Sporocytophaga myxococcoides DSM 11118: one gene and its partner. The protein of the gene in region 1 interacts with the protein of each later gene in a pairwise test. Links are inferred from orthologs where the notes say so. Each region holds a gene or a part of one and is shown on either strand. Other genes may lie near its edges.

Region 1 (6,860 bases):
AACTCTTCAAGAGAAACACCCAGTTTTTTTAACAAGCTGATTGCAACTCCTTCCCCTTCCCTGATCATTCCAAGCAAAAGATGTTCTGCTCCAATATAATCATGGCCTAAACGAAGTGCCTCTTCCCTGCTGAGGGAAATTACTTCTTTAACTCGGTTTGAAAATTTTGCTTCCATATTATAAAGGAGCTATTTAGTAATAGCGTAAATCTAAATTATTTTTACTATAAATAACCAACTATTTTATATATTTTATTTCTATCTTTCTCTTAAATAGAGAACAAACTGATTTTTCCCTTTGTTCGATCATCTTCACTTTTCCCTAATTGGATCCCTTACGTATTCATAACATTTATTGCATTATTTCCTTCACAAAATAATAAATCAATTATGCTCATGTTATTTACAAAATTCCTGCCAAACACTTGTCGATATGTTATTCTGCCAAGTTTGGGGTCTTCTGCCTGATTTCTTTTAGGGATAATATGATTTCTCATATCAAAAACGTCCTCATATTCTTTTATATAACTGTTTGTAAAGGAAATATTCTTTTCAATTTGAAATAATTTCAGACAAAGTGTCAGAAATTCAAAATTCATATCAAATAAAGTTCTGTGATTTTTGGAATAAATACCCTCAAAAAACGGCCAGTAATACTCAAAATAAGGAGCATTTCTATAAGCTGAAACAATCGCCCTTTGATGGACCTGAAGCCACTTTTGGGAATAATCGATTTCTACTTCCGTATATAGCTTTTTACCTTCATGCTTAACAGGAACAGACAATTCCAAAACCTTATCTGCCGTTAATATTTTACAACGATTTCTGTAAGTATGCCTGAGATAATTTTCCGAATTTTCAAAAACAACTTCCTTCGCTTTCAATATATTTAAAAAATATTCGATACAGGGAAGGTACTGTAAGTCTAATACTATTCTTTGTGATTCTTGTTGCATCAATGTTCTAAAAATTTAATACAATTTTAGAAATGATTTTAATAAATTTATCCATTCGTAATAATTATCTCCCCCAATGTATTCGATTTTAAAAGTTGTCTTTTATTTTATCCCAAATTCATTGATTTATTTATTCTCTGATTTTTTAAGTTTTGTACTCTATCATATAATCAAATACCGAAGAAAAGTTGTATTTCAAAATCTTCAAAATTCCTTTCCTCAAAAGGAAGTCCATGAGCTGAACTTAATATCCAGAAAATTTTATTCTAATCTTACTGATACCATTCTGGAAACACTATTAATTCCTTCTCTAACAAAAGATCAGCTAAATAAGAAAGTCATACAAAAAAATATTGAGCTTCCTCTTGAATACCTGAGAAAAGGTCAGTCTATTATAGTTCTCACAGGGCATCAATGTAACTGGGAATGGCTCCTCTTAAGTTCCTCTATGCTTTCAGAATATAGTGTTGATGCTATCTACCGTCCTTTAAAAAACAAAAGCTCAGATCTTTTTTTCTTAAAAATGAGGTCCAAATTTGGAGCTAACTTGATTCCAATGAAAGATACGTTAAGAAGTATTATCAAGAGAAAAGACATTACTAGAGGTATTGCGATGGTTGCAGATCAAACACCTCCGGGAGGTGAAATTCAGTATTGGACCAAATTTTTAAATCAAGACACGCCTTTTTTCGTGGGGGCTGACAAAATAGCACGAAATACATCCTTTCCCGTATTTTATCTCAGCATGAAACGAATAAAGAGAGGATTTTATGAAACAAAATATGAACTTTTGGCTGAACCACCCTTTCCTGAAGAAAAATTTTCTCTTGTTGAAAAATATGCTAAAGCACTTGAAAAAACCATAATAGAATCTCCCTCAGATTGGCTTTGGTCTCACAAACGCTGGAAAAACGTCTGGCTAAAAAGCTAAAAGTATTATAACCAAACAGGTTATAATACTTCCTCAATCTTTCCTAGACCTTCACGTAAAATTTCAGGCTCGTCAGTCGTACAATCTACAATAGTAGAAGCCTCAATATTCCCCAACCCACCATCAACGACGATATCCACAAGTCCTTTGAATCTCTCATAAATCAATTCAGGGTCTGTTGAATATTCCAGTATTGCATCTTCATCTTTTATTGAAGTTGTAATAATAGGGTTTCCTAATTCCTTAACAATCAGTCGAGGAATTGTATTATCAGGAACTCTTATTCCTACAGTATTTTTTTTAGTATGAAGAATTTTAGGTACTTTCCCACTTGCATTTAAAATAAATGTAAAAGGACCTGGTAAAGCCTTCTTCATAATTTTAAAAATGTTTGTTGGTAAATTTTTTGTGTATTCCGAAATATGACTTAAATCGTAGCAGATAAAAGAAAGATTTATTTTTTGAGGGTTGATATTTTTAATTTTACAAACTCTCTCTACCGCCTTTTGATTATGTATATCACATCCAATTCCATATACAGTATCCGTTGGATATATAATAACCCCACCTTTTTGCAAAACTTCTACCACCTCCGCGATTTTATTCATTTGCGGATTTATTGGGTTAATTTTTATTAATTTAGCTTTCATCCCTGCTTTTTAATATAAACCTTATTTTATTTATTAAAAATTCACACTTTAAATAGAACCTCTTAATACCCTTTTCCTGTTTCCAAATGAATTGATTATTTTTGAAGACTTATGAAAGATAGAAAGTACAAAATTAAAGTCTTTGCAGTTGTTTTTGCAATTTCATTTGTATGCTTTTCATTTTATGCATACCAGATTTTCTTCACACCTAATCTGCAATTTAAAAAAGGTGATACATACTTGTTTATTCCTGAAGGTGCTAATTTCCAAACTGTTTCAGATAGTTTAAAAAAGAATGAAATAGTAACTGACTATTTGTCTTTCGCATTTATATCCAGGCTTTTAGGTTATCAGGAGGCTGTAAAGCCGGGGATGTATCGTATTTCTGCCAATATGTCAAATTTAAATGCAGTTCGCATGTTAAAACGAGGCAGACAAGAGCCAGCTAAACTTGTTTTTAATACAATAAGACTTAAACAAGATTTAGCTGAAAAACTTGATAACCAATTGTCTCTTTCTAAAGAGGAAATTCTGAAATTATTAAGTGACCCTAAATTTGTTTCCCAGTATGGTTTTGACACCACAACAATCATTACCATGTTTATTCCCAATACTTATGAAGTATACTGGAATATTAAAGGGAAAGAACTCTTTGATAGGATGAAAAAAGAATACGATAGTTTCTGGAACAATGAAAGAAAAGCTCAAGCTAAAAGTCTTGGATTTACTCCAGTGGAAATTACAATTCTGGCATCTATCGTAGAGGCAGAAACTAACAAACAAGATGAAAGATCAATCATTTCAGGAGTTTATATAAACCGGCTAAGACAGGGAATGCCTTTGCAAGCAGACCCAACTGTTAAATTCGCTGTAGGTGATTTTACAATTAAAAGAATTTATGATGGTCACCTTGCTATAGACTCGCCTTACAATACATATAAATATACAGGACTTCCTCCAGGACCCATAAATCTTCCTTCTACTAAATGTATTGATGCTGTTCTAAATACTGCCAATCATAAGTATGTATACTTCTGCGCCAGTGACGATCTTACAGGACACCATAATTTCGCAGAAACATACGAACAACATCAGGTGAATGCTGAAAAGTATAGAAGAGCTTTAAATAAACTGAATATTAAATAATGATTGAATTTGAAGTTCAGGTAAGAGTCAGATATGCTGAAACTGATAAAATGGGCTATGTTTACTACGGCAACTATGCTGCTTTCTATGAAGTAGCCCGTGTCGAAATGATGCGTCATTTAGGATTAAGCTACAAAAAACTAGAAGAAACCGGCATAATGATGCCTGTACTGGAATATAAAACAAAGTTTATCAAACCGGCACTCTACGATGATTTACTCAGGATTAAAGTTTTTATTAAGGAAATTCCAAGAGTCAGAATAAAATTTGAATACGAAACATATAATGAACAAAATGTTCTGCTTAATATAGGTGAAACAACATTAGTATTCGTGAATTCTGAAACCGGTAAACCATGTGTGGCCCCGGAAGAATTTGAAAGAACAACAAGTAGTTATTTTCTTAAGGAAAAATTTTAAAAAAATTACTTGAATTATTTGGACACAATATCATTTTATCTATCTTTGCAGTCCAAATCACAGAGAGATGGCAGAGCGGTCGAATGCGGCGGTCTTGAAAACCGTTGACTGTAACAGGTCCGGGGGTTCGAATCCCTCTCTCTCTGCAAAAACCTCAGTTTGAAAAAACTGAGGTTTTTTATTTTTATCTATTCGTCTTAATGACCTTTGGTTATAAAATATTTTAAAAATAGGTGCATATAACTGATTAACTTTAAGCTCCCAAATCTTTTTTTTTTATTATCAAACTTTAAAAATTTGTGGAAAGAATACCTTATGCGGTCATTAATCAAATGACTCTTGAACTTCTGCCTAACCCTCCTAATCTCTATATCGACAATTTGAACAATGACCTACCTTACAACAAACTCTGTGATTATCATAAAATACCATATGCAGAAGAAGGAAGTTTAAATTATGAAGAACTAAAGCCAAGCAACTCAAACACTCTGTTTCTTTATGAAGAACGGAGGACGGGAAATTAAAGAAGGCAAGGTTATTCTCTTCCCTATTCATGATTCGAATGAAGAAACGGCTTATCGTATTAGTTTTCATGCTTCTGATCTGAAGAGGACGCTAATACATGATTACTATAAGCTTTACAACAGTTATAGATTATATTGGGGTGTTAATGAAACAACCTATTTCTTCTTCCGGGATCAGAAAAAATTGTTTTTGTATGAACATCCCGGCTGCATAACTCATATAAACTTGAATACTATACCCCTTCAAACAGGCCCATATCATCCTTTAATGATCAACAATGTTTTATTCAATTATTATTCGACACTTGAAAAGGGGATGAATTCAATTTGTTTTTCTTTTAATGAAATACACTCTGATGAAATAAATGAAAAACTTTATGAATGTACTTCCATTCATAATATTTCAAAGTTTGGAAAAACTGAGATCTCCGAAGGTCAATTAGTCATTTCTCTTGCAAATATTTCGGAGAAAGATTATGGATGTATACTAAATTCGATTCAAGAGGATTATATAAGAATTATTAGCTGAAAATTCTTTATTAAAAAGAAAATCCAAATTTGTACTTAAAAATAAATGTATAGTTGCCGAACAAAATAAAGATTCATTAACTGATTCATTCTGGTATAAAAAGAAAGCGGCTACCCTAATGAGGTAGCCGCTTTTATTTATTAAAGAGATGTATTGTTATTGTTTTATCAATCTCTTAACTGCATTACCTTGCTCAGTTCTGATTTCAAGGAAGTAAATCCCAGAAGCAAAACCACTTAGGTTAACATTGTAATCAGCAGAAGAAGAACCTTTAAATACATTTTCTTCAAGTACTGAAGTACCAAGAGCATTTTTCACAATAATATTAACATTTCCTGAGAACACTTCTCCTAAAGTAACTAGGAAGTCTACACCAGGGTTTGGCATTACGCTTATAGAATTGCTTAATAAAGCAGATATTCCAGCAGGCGTAACAACTACACTAATCGGATCGGAATCAGTAGTTCCGGCAGGATTTGTTTCGTGAAGCACTACATTTCCCGAATTAGATGCAAACTTAACTTTGATAGTTGAATAATCTGCATTATGCTCTACAATTGTAGCACCTTCAGGAAGAGACCATGTATATTCAGATCCTTCAGGGGCACCATCAGTCATATATGTAGCTTCATCACCAGCAGTTACCGATGTCGGACCTGTTATAGTTTTCTTAGCAGGAACTACGCAAATATTACCTGCATTAGCTATAGTGATCACATTAGAAGTTGCTGGAGAACCTGTCGCACAAGCAAGGCTTGAAGTCATTACAACTTTTACGATATCACCAGGTTTTACCGATGCCGAATAAGTTTCAGAACTATTACTTGCATTTATGTTATTTACTGACCAAGTATAAACCGGACTAGTTCCTCCACCCTGAGATGTTAAAGTGAATGTTGCATTTGTTCCAGCATCACAAGCTTTTTCTGTTGAAGCTGTAATTACTACTTTAGCTTCTACAGTAGAACTTACTTTTACCAAAGAAGTTGCTGCAGCACTTTGACAGCTTTTACCATCTGTTACAACCACAGAGTAAGTAGTTTCAGCAGTTGGAGCTACTGTTACACTTGCAGTATTACCCACAACATTTGTCCACTGATAGTTGAACGGTGCAGTTCCTCCGATAACGTTAGCAGTAAGAACAGTAGATTGTCCAGTACATACATCTGTAGATGAAGGAGTAACAGCAACTGAAGGTTTAGCATTTACAACAACTTGTTTAGATGCAGCCACAGTATTTTTGCAATTATTAGCATCGGTTACTTGAACTGAATAAGTTGTAGTTTCCGTCGGGCTTAAAGTAGATCCAGCATCAGCAGGTTTATTTCCTACAGAAGATGTCCATGCATAAGCATATGGAGCTTTACCATTATTTACTACAGCACTTACATTAACTGATCCTCCATTACAGATTTCTGCAGCTGATGTATTTACTGCTACTGAAGGAAGAGAATTAATTGTAACAGTTGTTGCACCTGAAGTAGCAGGAGAACCTGTAGCACAAGCAATGCTTGAAGTCATTTTAACTGTTACCTGAGCATTGTTTGGCAGAGCAGAAGAAGTAAATTCTGAACCGTTTACCCCCGCAGTAACTTTATTACCATTAACAAACCACTCATAAGTTGGTACACCACCATTAACACCAGTAGCAGTTAAGGTAACCGGAGTTCCATCACAAACAGCAACTGTAGCCGGCGAAATAGTAA
Region 2 (7,830 bases), on another replicon or contig:
TGATGTTTTACTCAGTGGGCATGAAGCAGAAATCGAAAAGTGGAGGACTGAACAAGCTCTCGAAAGAACAAAGACCAGAAGGCCAGATCTTTATAATAAACATTTTTCAGAAGAAGGTTAATGTTAAACTTTTTTTGAGGTGAATGTGAATAAATATTTTTATTATTTGTAATTGCAATAATTAGCTATTATATTTGCAATCCGTTTTTGAAAAACCGTTAGACTCTATTATTATGAGCGATTTAATAAAATTTGTGGAAGCTGAATCTAAAGAGAAGAGAACTGCTCTTCCTGCTTTCAACGCTGGTGATACTATCACTGTCCACGTTAAAATAACCGAAGGAAATAAAGAAAGAATTCAGCTATTCCAAGGTACAGTAATTCAAAGGAAAAATGTTAACACTAACGGTGAAACATTTACTGTAAGAAAAATTTCTAGTGGTGTTGCTGTAGAAAGAATTTTTCCAGTACTTTCTCCTTCAGTTGAAAAGGTAGAATTAGTAAGAAAAGGTTCTGTAAGAAGAGCTAGATTGTTCTACCTGAGAGATAAAGAAGGTAAAGCAGCAAGAATCAAAGAAGATAAGAAGTTTGAAGATAAAGCTAAAGGCGCTTCTGCTCCTGCTAAAACAGCTAAGGCTGCTCCAAAAGCGAAAGCTAAAGCAAAAGCTTAATTTTCTTCTGCATAAAATTAAAAGCCGGTCTCTCAGAGCCGGCTTTTTTGCTTTAAGCTCAAATTATGTATATAAACTATTTAGAATAGCGTTAATTATTAAAATCCCTCGTTGATTAAAAACTTCTGATGGGTTTACTAACATTTACATTTTTTTAATGCTTAATCCCTGTTAAACTTTACAGTATTCTACCTTGTTAATACCTATATTTGTGCAGGTAGATTTGTTTATTAATTTTTTATGAATTTAAAATTCTTTAAATATCAGGGAACAGGTAACGATTTCATCATGATTGATAATCGTAAGAAATTCTTTGATACTGCAAATGCGGATCTTGTTAAGTTTTTGTGTGACAGGAGATTCGGTATAGGTGCGGATGGTTTTATTCTCCTTGAAGAGCACCCTGATTATGATTTTCAGATGGTTTATTTTAATTCTGATGGAAATCAAAGTTCTATGTGTGGAAATGGGGGCAGGTGTATTGTCCAGTTTGCTAGTGATATGGGAGTCATAGGAAATGAAACCTCTTTCCTTGCAATTGATGGTGAGCATGATGCTTATATCAAAGACGGACTGGTTCATCTCAAAATGATTGATGTGGAGGCTGTTGAAACAGGGGATGGATTCTATTTTTTAAACACAGGAAGCCCTCATTATGTACAATATGTGCAGAAAATCAAAGAATTTGCTGTGTACGACGAGGGATTTAAAGTGAGAAATAACGAACGTTTCAGAAAAGAAGGAACGAATGTAAACTTTATAGAGAAAGATGGTGACAGGCTGTGGGTAAGAACATATGAGCGTGGAGTGGAAGACGAAACTTATTCCTGCGGAACGGGTGTTACCGCTTCAGCATTGGTTGCATCTTTGCAAGGGATGAAAAGTCCTATTCCTGTTACTACTCTTGGCGGAGACCTGAGTATCTCTTTTCAAAAAGCTGATAAAGGGTATAAAGATATTTACCTGATTGGTCCTGCAAAACAGGTTTTTGAAGGGACAATAAAAATCTAATACAGAGTAACTATCAGTTATTGTATTAAAATCTTAAATTTAGCATTCTAAATATTTATCTCAATGTTTGAATTAATAGCCAAAGGAATAACAAAAATTTTCGGTACCAAATCAGAGAGGGACTTGAAGGAGCTGGGACCATATGTGCAGTTGGTAAATGACGAATATGCGAAATTGAAATCTATTTCGGACGATCAGTTAAGAGCTAAAACCGCAGAGCTTAAAGGAATTATTGCAAGTGACCTTAAATCTCTGGATGACCAGATTGCTTCTCTTCACAAGAAAATTGCCGACAATCCTGATCTGGATATTAATGAAAAGGAAAAAACCTTTGGCGAAATAGACAAGCTTGAGAAGCAGAGAAACAAAGATCTTGAAGCTGTTCTGATGAAAATTCTTCCTACTGCTTTTGCTGTAGTTAAAGAAACTGCAAGAAGATGGAAGGAAAACGGCGAAATCGTAGTAGAAGCAGGTGAATTTGATAAAGCTGTTGCTGTGAAAAGAAAAGGTGTTGAAATCATTGGCAATAAAGCACACTGGAAAAATAAATGGGTTGCAGCAGGTGTTGAAATTACCTGGGAAATGCTCCACTACGATGTTCAGATCATTGGCGGCGTTGTGCTGCACCAGGGTAAAATTGCAGAAATGGCAACTGGTGAGGGTAAAACTCTTGTTGCTACTTTCCCTGCCTATCTTAATGCACTTGCCGGTAAGGGTGTGCATATAGTTACGGTTAACGATTACCTTGCAAAAAGGGACTCTGAGTGGATGGGGCCTCTTTATGAATTCCACGGGCTTACAGTAGATTGTATTGACAAGCATGAGGCAAACTCAGAAGAGCGTGCCGCAGCCTATCGTGCAGATATTATTTTTGGTACAAACAATGAGTTTGGTTTCGATTATCTGAGAGATAATATGGCCAGAGATACTGATGATCTGGTGCAGAGAGAACATTTTTATGCCATGGTCGATGAGGTCGACTCTGTGTTAATTGATGATGCAAGAACTCCTTTGATCATTTCCGGCCCTGTTCCAAGAGGTGATGAGCACGAGTTTTATGAGCTAAAACCTCGCGTTTATAAGATAGTAGAAGCACAAAAGAAAATCGTTAACAATTACCTTGTTGAGGCAAAGAAAAAAATTGCTGATGGTGATGAAAAAGCCGGTGGATTAGCTCTTTTCAGAGCATACAGAGGTCTTCCGAAAGCTAAGCCTTTAATCAAATACCTAAGTGAAATAGGTATCAAAGCCATCTTGCAGAAAACAGAAAGTTATTACCTGCAGGAAAATGGCAAAATGATGCCTGAAGCAGATGAGCCGTTGTATTTCACGATAGATGAAAAACATAACAACATTGAGCTTACTGAAAAAGGTATTGATTTCATCACGGGAGAAGGTGAGGATCCAAACTTGTTTATCCTGCCAGATATCGCTACAGGTCTTGATGCAATTGAAAGCAATAAAGCTCTACCAGAGGAGATAAGAATTACTCAGAAAGAAGCTTTATTAAAAGAATATTCAGACAAATCTCAGCGTGTTCACACAATTCAGCAATTGCTGAAAGCTTATGCTTTATTTGAAAAAGATGTTGATTATATCATCGTGGAGAATAAGGTAAAGATCGTTGATGAGCAGACAGGTCGTGTGATGGAAGGAAGAAGATACTCTGACGGTCTTCACCAGGCGCTTGAAGCAAAAGAGAATGTGAAAGTAGAGGAGGCAACTCAAACTTATGCTACAATCACACTTCAGAACTATTTCAGAATGTATCATAAACTTGCCGGTATGACTGGTACTGCAGAGACTGAAGCAGGCGAGTTCTGGGAGATTTATAAACTAGATGTTGTTGTTATCCCTACAAACAGAGGAATTGTCAGAGACGACAGAGAAGATAAAGTATATAAAACAGTAAGGGAAAAATTCAATGCTGTTGCGGATGAAATCAGTGAGTTAACAAAGCAGGGACGTCCCGTACTTGTAGGTACTACATCTGTTGAGATTTCTGAGTTGTTGAGCAGAATGCTTAAACTTCGTAATATCAAACACCAGGTATTAAATGCTAAGTACCACCAGAAAGAAGCTGAAATTGTGGCAGAAGCTGGTAAAGCATCTACAGTAACGATCGCTACTAACATGGCTGGTCGTGGTACGGATATTAAACTTACTGCTGAATCTAAAAATTCTGGAGGTTTGGCTATTATTGGTACAGAGAGACATGAATCCCGCCGTGTAGACAGACAGCTTCGCGGTCGTTCCGGTCGTCAGGGAGATCCGGGATCTTCTCAGTTCTTTGTAAGTCTTGAGGATAACCTGATGCGTCTGTTTGGTTCTGATAGGATAGCTAAGTTCATGGACCGTCTTGGTCTTGAAGAAGGTGAAGTAATTCAGCATTCAATGATTACCAAATCAATTGAAAGAGCTCAGAAAAAAGTAGAAGAAAATAACTTTGGCGTCAGAAAAAGACTTCTTGAGTATGATAACGTAATGAACTCTCAAAGAGAAGTGATTTACACAAGAAGAAGAAATGCTCTATTTGGCGAGCGTCTGGAACTTGACATCCTGACGATGATTTATGACCTTTCTGAGAACATCGTTACAAATGGAAAAGCAGTTGAAAATTATGATGACTTTAAACTTAGCATTCATAGTACATTCGGCTTCACTTCAAGCATCTCTCAGGATGACTTTAATAAACTTAAAACTGACGTTTTAACAGATAGGTTATATAACGAGGCATTGAAATTCTACGCTGATAAAGCTCAGAATCTGGTAGGAAAAACATTGCCGATATTTAAGGAAATTGAAGCTACCAAAGGAAGAGAAGTTACTTCTGTAGGGATTCCTTTCACTGATGGAAGAAGAAGTATCAATGTTTCCGGTGATCTTAAAAAGCTGGTTGCACCAAATTCAAGAGAGCTGGTTACTTCTGTTGAGAAATACGCTTCCCTAGCCTTTATAGATATGGCATGGAAGGAGCACTTAAGAGATATGGACGATCTAAAGCAGTCTGTACAGAATGCAGTATTTGAGCAGAAAGATCCTTTGCTTGTATATAAATTTGAGGCGTTCCAGATGTTTAAGGCATTCCTTGGTAAGGTCAATGAAGATACAGTTTCATTCCTTTACAGAGCTGATTTGCCAGTGAGAGATGCAGAGGAGGTTCAGGAAGCAAGACAACCGAGACCTGTTCAGCATCTGAAAGAAAATAAAGATGAAGCAAGAAGCGTTCTTTCAGGAAATGGTCAGCCTACTGCTTTGTCAGAACCTGACCAGCCTAAAGTTCAGCCTGTTAAATCAGAGAAAATAGCAGGCCGTAACGATAGGGTCTCTGTTCAATATAATGACGGTAGCATTAAGAAAGACGTGAAATTTAAAACTGTTGAAGATGATATCAACAACAATAAATGCGTAATCATTGATGAAGACTAACAAACTAATCAGCCGCCTTGGCTTACTGAGTCTTATATTCGTTTTGATGAGCTGTGCAAAAGGACAGACTCAAATGAAACAGGATACTACCAAAGGTATGTTCAAAGAGGATCTGACTGCCTACAGGCCTAAGTATGACACTGACTCAGCGCCAGCAAAGACTTCTTCCAAGGAGACAAAAAGTACACCTCCTGCAAATGGAAGTAATACTGGAGCACCACCTACTGCAGGGCAAACAGCGGATGCTCGTGTGGATTCCGTAGCTGCCAGGAACAAAAGTGTCAATAAAAGTGCACAGGGTTACAGAGTGCTTGTATATTCTGGTAACAGCAGCGAAGAGTCAAGAAAAGTGAGGGAGCGTATTTATAAAATTCTTCCTGATGCAGATATTTATGCTCAGTACAAGCAACCTACGTTTAGAGTGAAGGTAGGTGATTGCTTTAACAGAATAGAGGCAAACAATCTTTATGTAAAGCTGAAAGAGGAATTCCCTGAGGCTAAGATTGTACCTGATCAGATTAACATTATTGTCAAAGAGTAAATTTTTATGAGTCTTGTTCCAAGAATAAAAGAGCTGGCTGCAAAGTTTGCAGGGGATACTGTAAATGACAGAAGATATTTGCATGCCAACCCTGAATTGTCTTTTGAGGAATTCAATACATGCAGGTATGTAGCTGATAAGCTCAGAAGTTTTGGAATTGAAACTCAGGAAGGCGTTGCAGATACAGGAGTTGTCGGACTTATAAAAGGAAGAAATCCAGATAAGAAAATTATCGCTCTGAGAGCTGATATGGATGCGCTTCCAATTATTGAGGCAAACGATGTTCCTTATAAATCAAAGAATGAAGGTGTGATGCATGCCTGTGGTCATGATGTACATACTTCCTCTTTGCTTGGCTCTGCAAGGATATTACAAGAAGTTAGGGATTCATTTGAAGGCACTATAAAATTGGTTTTTCAACCTGGTGAAGAAAAAATACCTGGTGGAGCTTCTTTAATGATCAAAGCTGGAGTATTGCAAAATCCTGCTCCTGTGAATATTATTGGTCAGCACGTAATGCCCGCTATTCCGGCAGGAAAAGTTGGCTTCCGTTCTGGTATGTACATGGCAAGCGCAGACGAAATTTATGTTACCGTAAAAGGTAAAGGTGGTCATGCTGCTATGCCGGATAAAAACATCGACCCCATCCTTATTGCTTCTCACATAATCATTGCATTGCAGCAAATTGTAAGTAGAAATTGTGATCCTAAGCTGCCTTGTGTTCTTTCCTTTGGAAAATTCATTGCAAATGGCGCAACCAATGTTGTTCCTAATGAAGTGAAGATCGAGGGTACTTTCAGAACATTGGATGAGAAATGGAGAAAAGATGCTCATGCCAAAATGAAGAAAATGGCTGAATGTATCGCAGAAGGAATGGGCGGAGAATGTGAGTTTACCGTGCTTAATGGCTATCCTTATTTAAGAAACGAGCCAGAGTTGACAGGCAGACTTAAATCCTTTGCTACAGATTTTCTTGGCGAAGAGAACGTGGTTGACCTTGATTTATGGATGGCATCTGAAGATTTTGCCTACTATACTCAGCAGATAGATGCATGTTTCTACAGGCTAGGAGTTAGGAATGAGGCTAAAGGTATAATTTCCGGAGTGCATACTCCTACTTTTGATATTGAAGAGTCCGCTCTGGAAACCGGATCAGGACTGATGGCATGGCTTGCTGTCAATGAGCTTGGTTCATAAAATTATTTTAAAGGGGAAGATGTCAATCTTCCCCTTTTGCTTTTATAGCCCCTTTTATTCCTGCCTATTATTGTTTGTGTCTGGTAGCATTGTTAAGCATCCTGATTGCAAATTGTGGAGCAATTCTGGAAAGCCAGTGCAGCAGCTCTACTTTACCTACTCTTATTTCGGTTTGTCCCTTTTCGAGTTTAGATAACATTTCAGAAACTGCCTTGTCAACGGGTATAGCCATTTTGGGTGGATTTCCATTATGCCATGGTGTGTCTACCACGGGCAAAAGAACTTCTATAATCTTAACAGGAGAAGATTTGTTTAATTGCATTCTTAAAACCTGGGTGAAGGAGTGTAAGGCAGCCTTTGTGGCATTGTAAAACGGATATATTTCTCTTGGAGCATAAATCAATCCTGTAGAAATATTAATGATTCGAGGACGTTTATTTTTCTCGATTACAGGAAGCAGCGCTTTGATCAGTCTTATAGGCGCCATAATGTTAATGTTAAATTCCTCAACAGCTTTGGGTAAAGCAAATTCGTCTGTCCGAAAGTCTATTTTATTCACTATAGCTGCATTGTTGATCAAGATATTAAGGTCAGGATATTTTGCAATAACCTGATTACATAGTTCATTGCAGTCTTTTATTTTAGAAAGATCACATTGAAAAATATCCAGTTCCGGAATTTCCTTTTGTGCCTTCAGAAGCTTTTCAATTGAACGGCCGCAAATCAAAACTTTGCATCCTTTCTGAGTAAGTTCTTTTGCCAGTTGAAGTCCCACACCGGAACTACCGCCAGTAATTAATACGATATCTCCTTTTTGCATTTTTTTCAATTACTTGATTTGAATGCAAAAACCAGAAAAAAAATTTATTAAAAATTAACCTAAGTTAATGATTTTCATTTTTTCTTATTCTACTTAAGGATATTGGAGATATCCCCAGGTAAGAAGCAATCATGTGCTGTCTGACGCGGTTCTCAAGCGAT

The links. Proteins that work in one complex are often made in the same cells at the same time.
Region 2: the proteins of K350_RS0122510 (region 1) and secA interact in binary tests that used the Escherichia coli proteins (3 or more experiments, as listed by UniProt). The link is inferred for Sporocytophaga myxococcoides DSM 11118 from one-to-one orthologs.

The regions. Positions count from the first base shown.
Region 1 is NZ_KE384560.1:990,030-996,889, reverse strand. What follows is about bases 2,430-5,391. They hold K350_RS0122510 (acyl-CoA thioesterase), read left to right. Parts: upstream 2,430-3,681; coding sequence 3,682-4,101; downstream 4,102-5,391. Other genes in these bases: K350_RS29975 (glycosyl hydrolase family 8), read right to left, coding at 5,311-5,391; K350_RS0122495 (hypothetical protein), read left to right, coding at 4,600-5,154; K350_RS0122500 (hypothetical protein), read left to right, coding at 4,401-4,625; mltG (endolytic transglycosylase MltG), read left to right, coding at 2,648-3,682; K350_RS0122520 (L-threonylcarbamoyladenylate synthase), read right to left, coding at 2,430-2,536. Also shown: K350_RS0122535 (ATP-dependent Clp protease ATP-binding subunit), read right to left, coding at 1-176; K350_RS0122530 (WbqC family protein), read right to left, coding at 335-955; K350_RS0122525 (lysophospholipid acyltransferase family protein), read left to right, coding at 1,032-1,886; more of K350_RS0122520, read right to left, coding at 1,907-2,429; more of K350_RS29975, read right to left, coding at 5,392-6,860.
Region 2 is NZ_AUFX01000004.1:204,312-212,141, reverse strand. Bases 1,380-5,311 are described here. They hold secA (preprotein translocase subunit SecA), read left to right. Parts: upstream 1,380-1,745; coding sequence 1,746-5,111; downstream 5,112-5,311. Other genes in these bases: K350_RS0103770 (hypothetical protein), read left to right, coding at 5,101-5,311; dapF (diaminopimelate epimerase), read left to right, coding at 1,380-1,682. Outside these bases: tRNA (guanosine(37)-N1)-methyltransferase TrmD, read left to right, coding at 1-121; more of dapF, read left to right, coding at 912-1,379; more of K350_RS0103770, read left to right, coding at 5,312-5,652; K350_RS0103765 (M20 metallopeptidase family protein), read left to right, coding at 5,659-6,849; K350_RS0103760 (SDR family oxidoreductase), read right to left, coding at 6,917-7,669; K350_RS0103755 (Crp/Fnr family transcriptional regulator), read right to left, coding at 7,734-7,830. UniProt on the Escherichia coli protein: Required for protein export, interacts with the SecYEG preprotein conducting channel.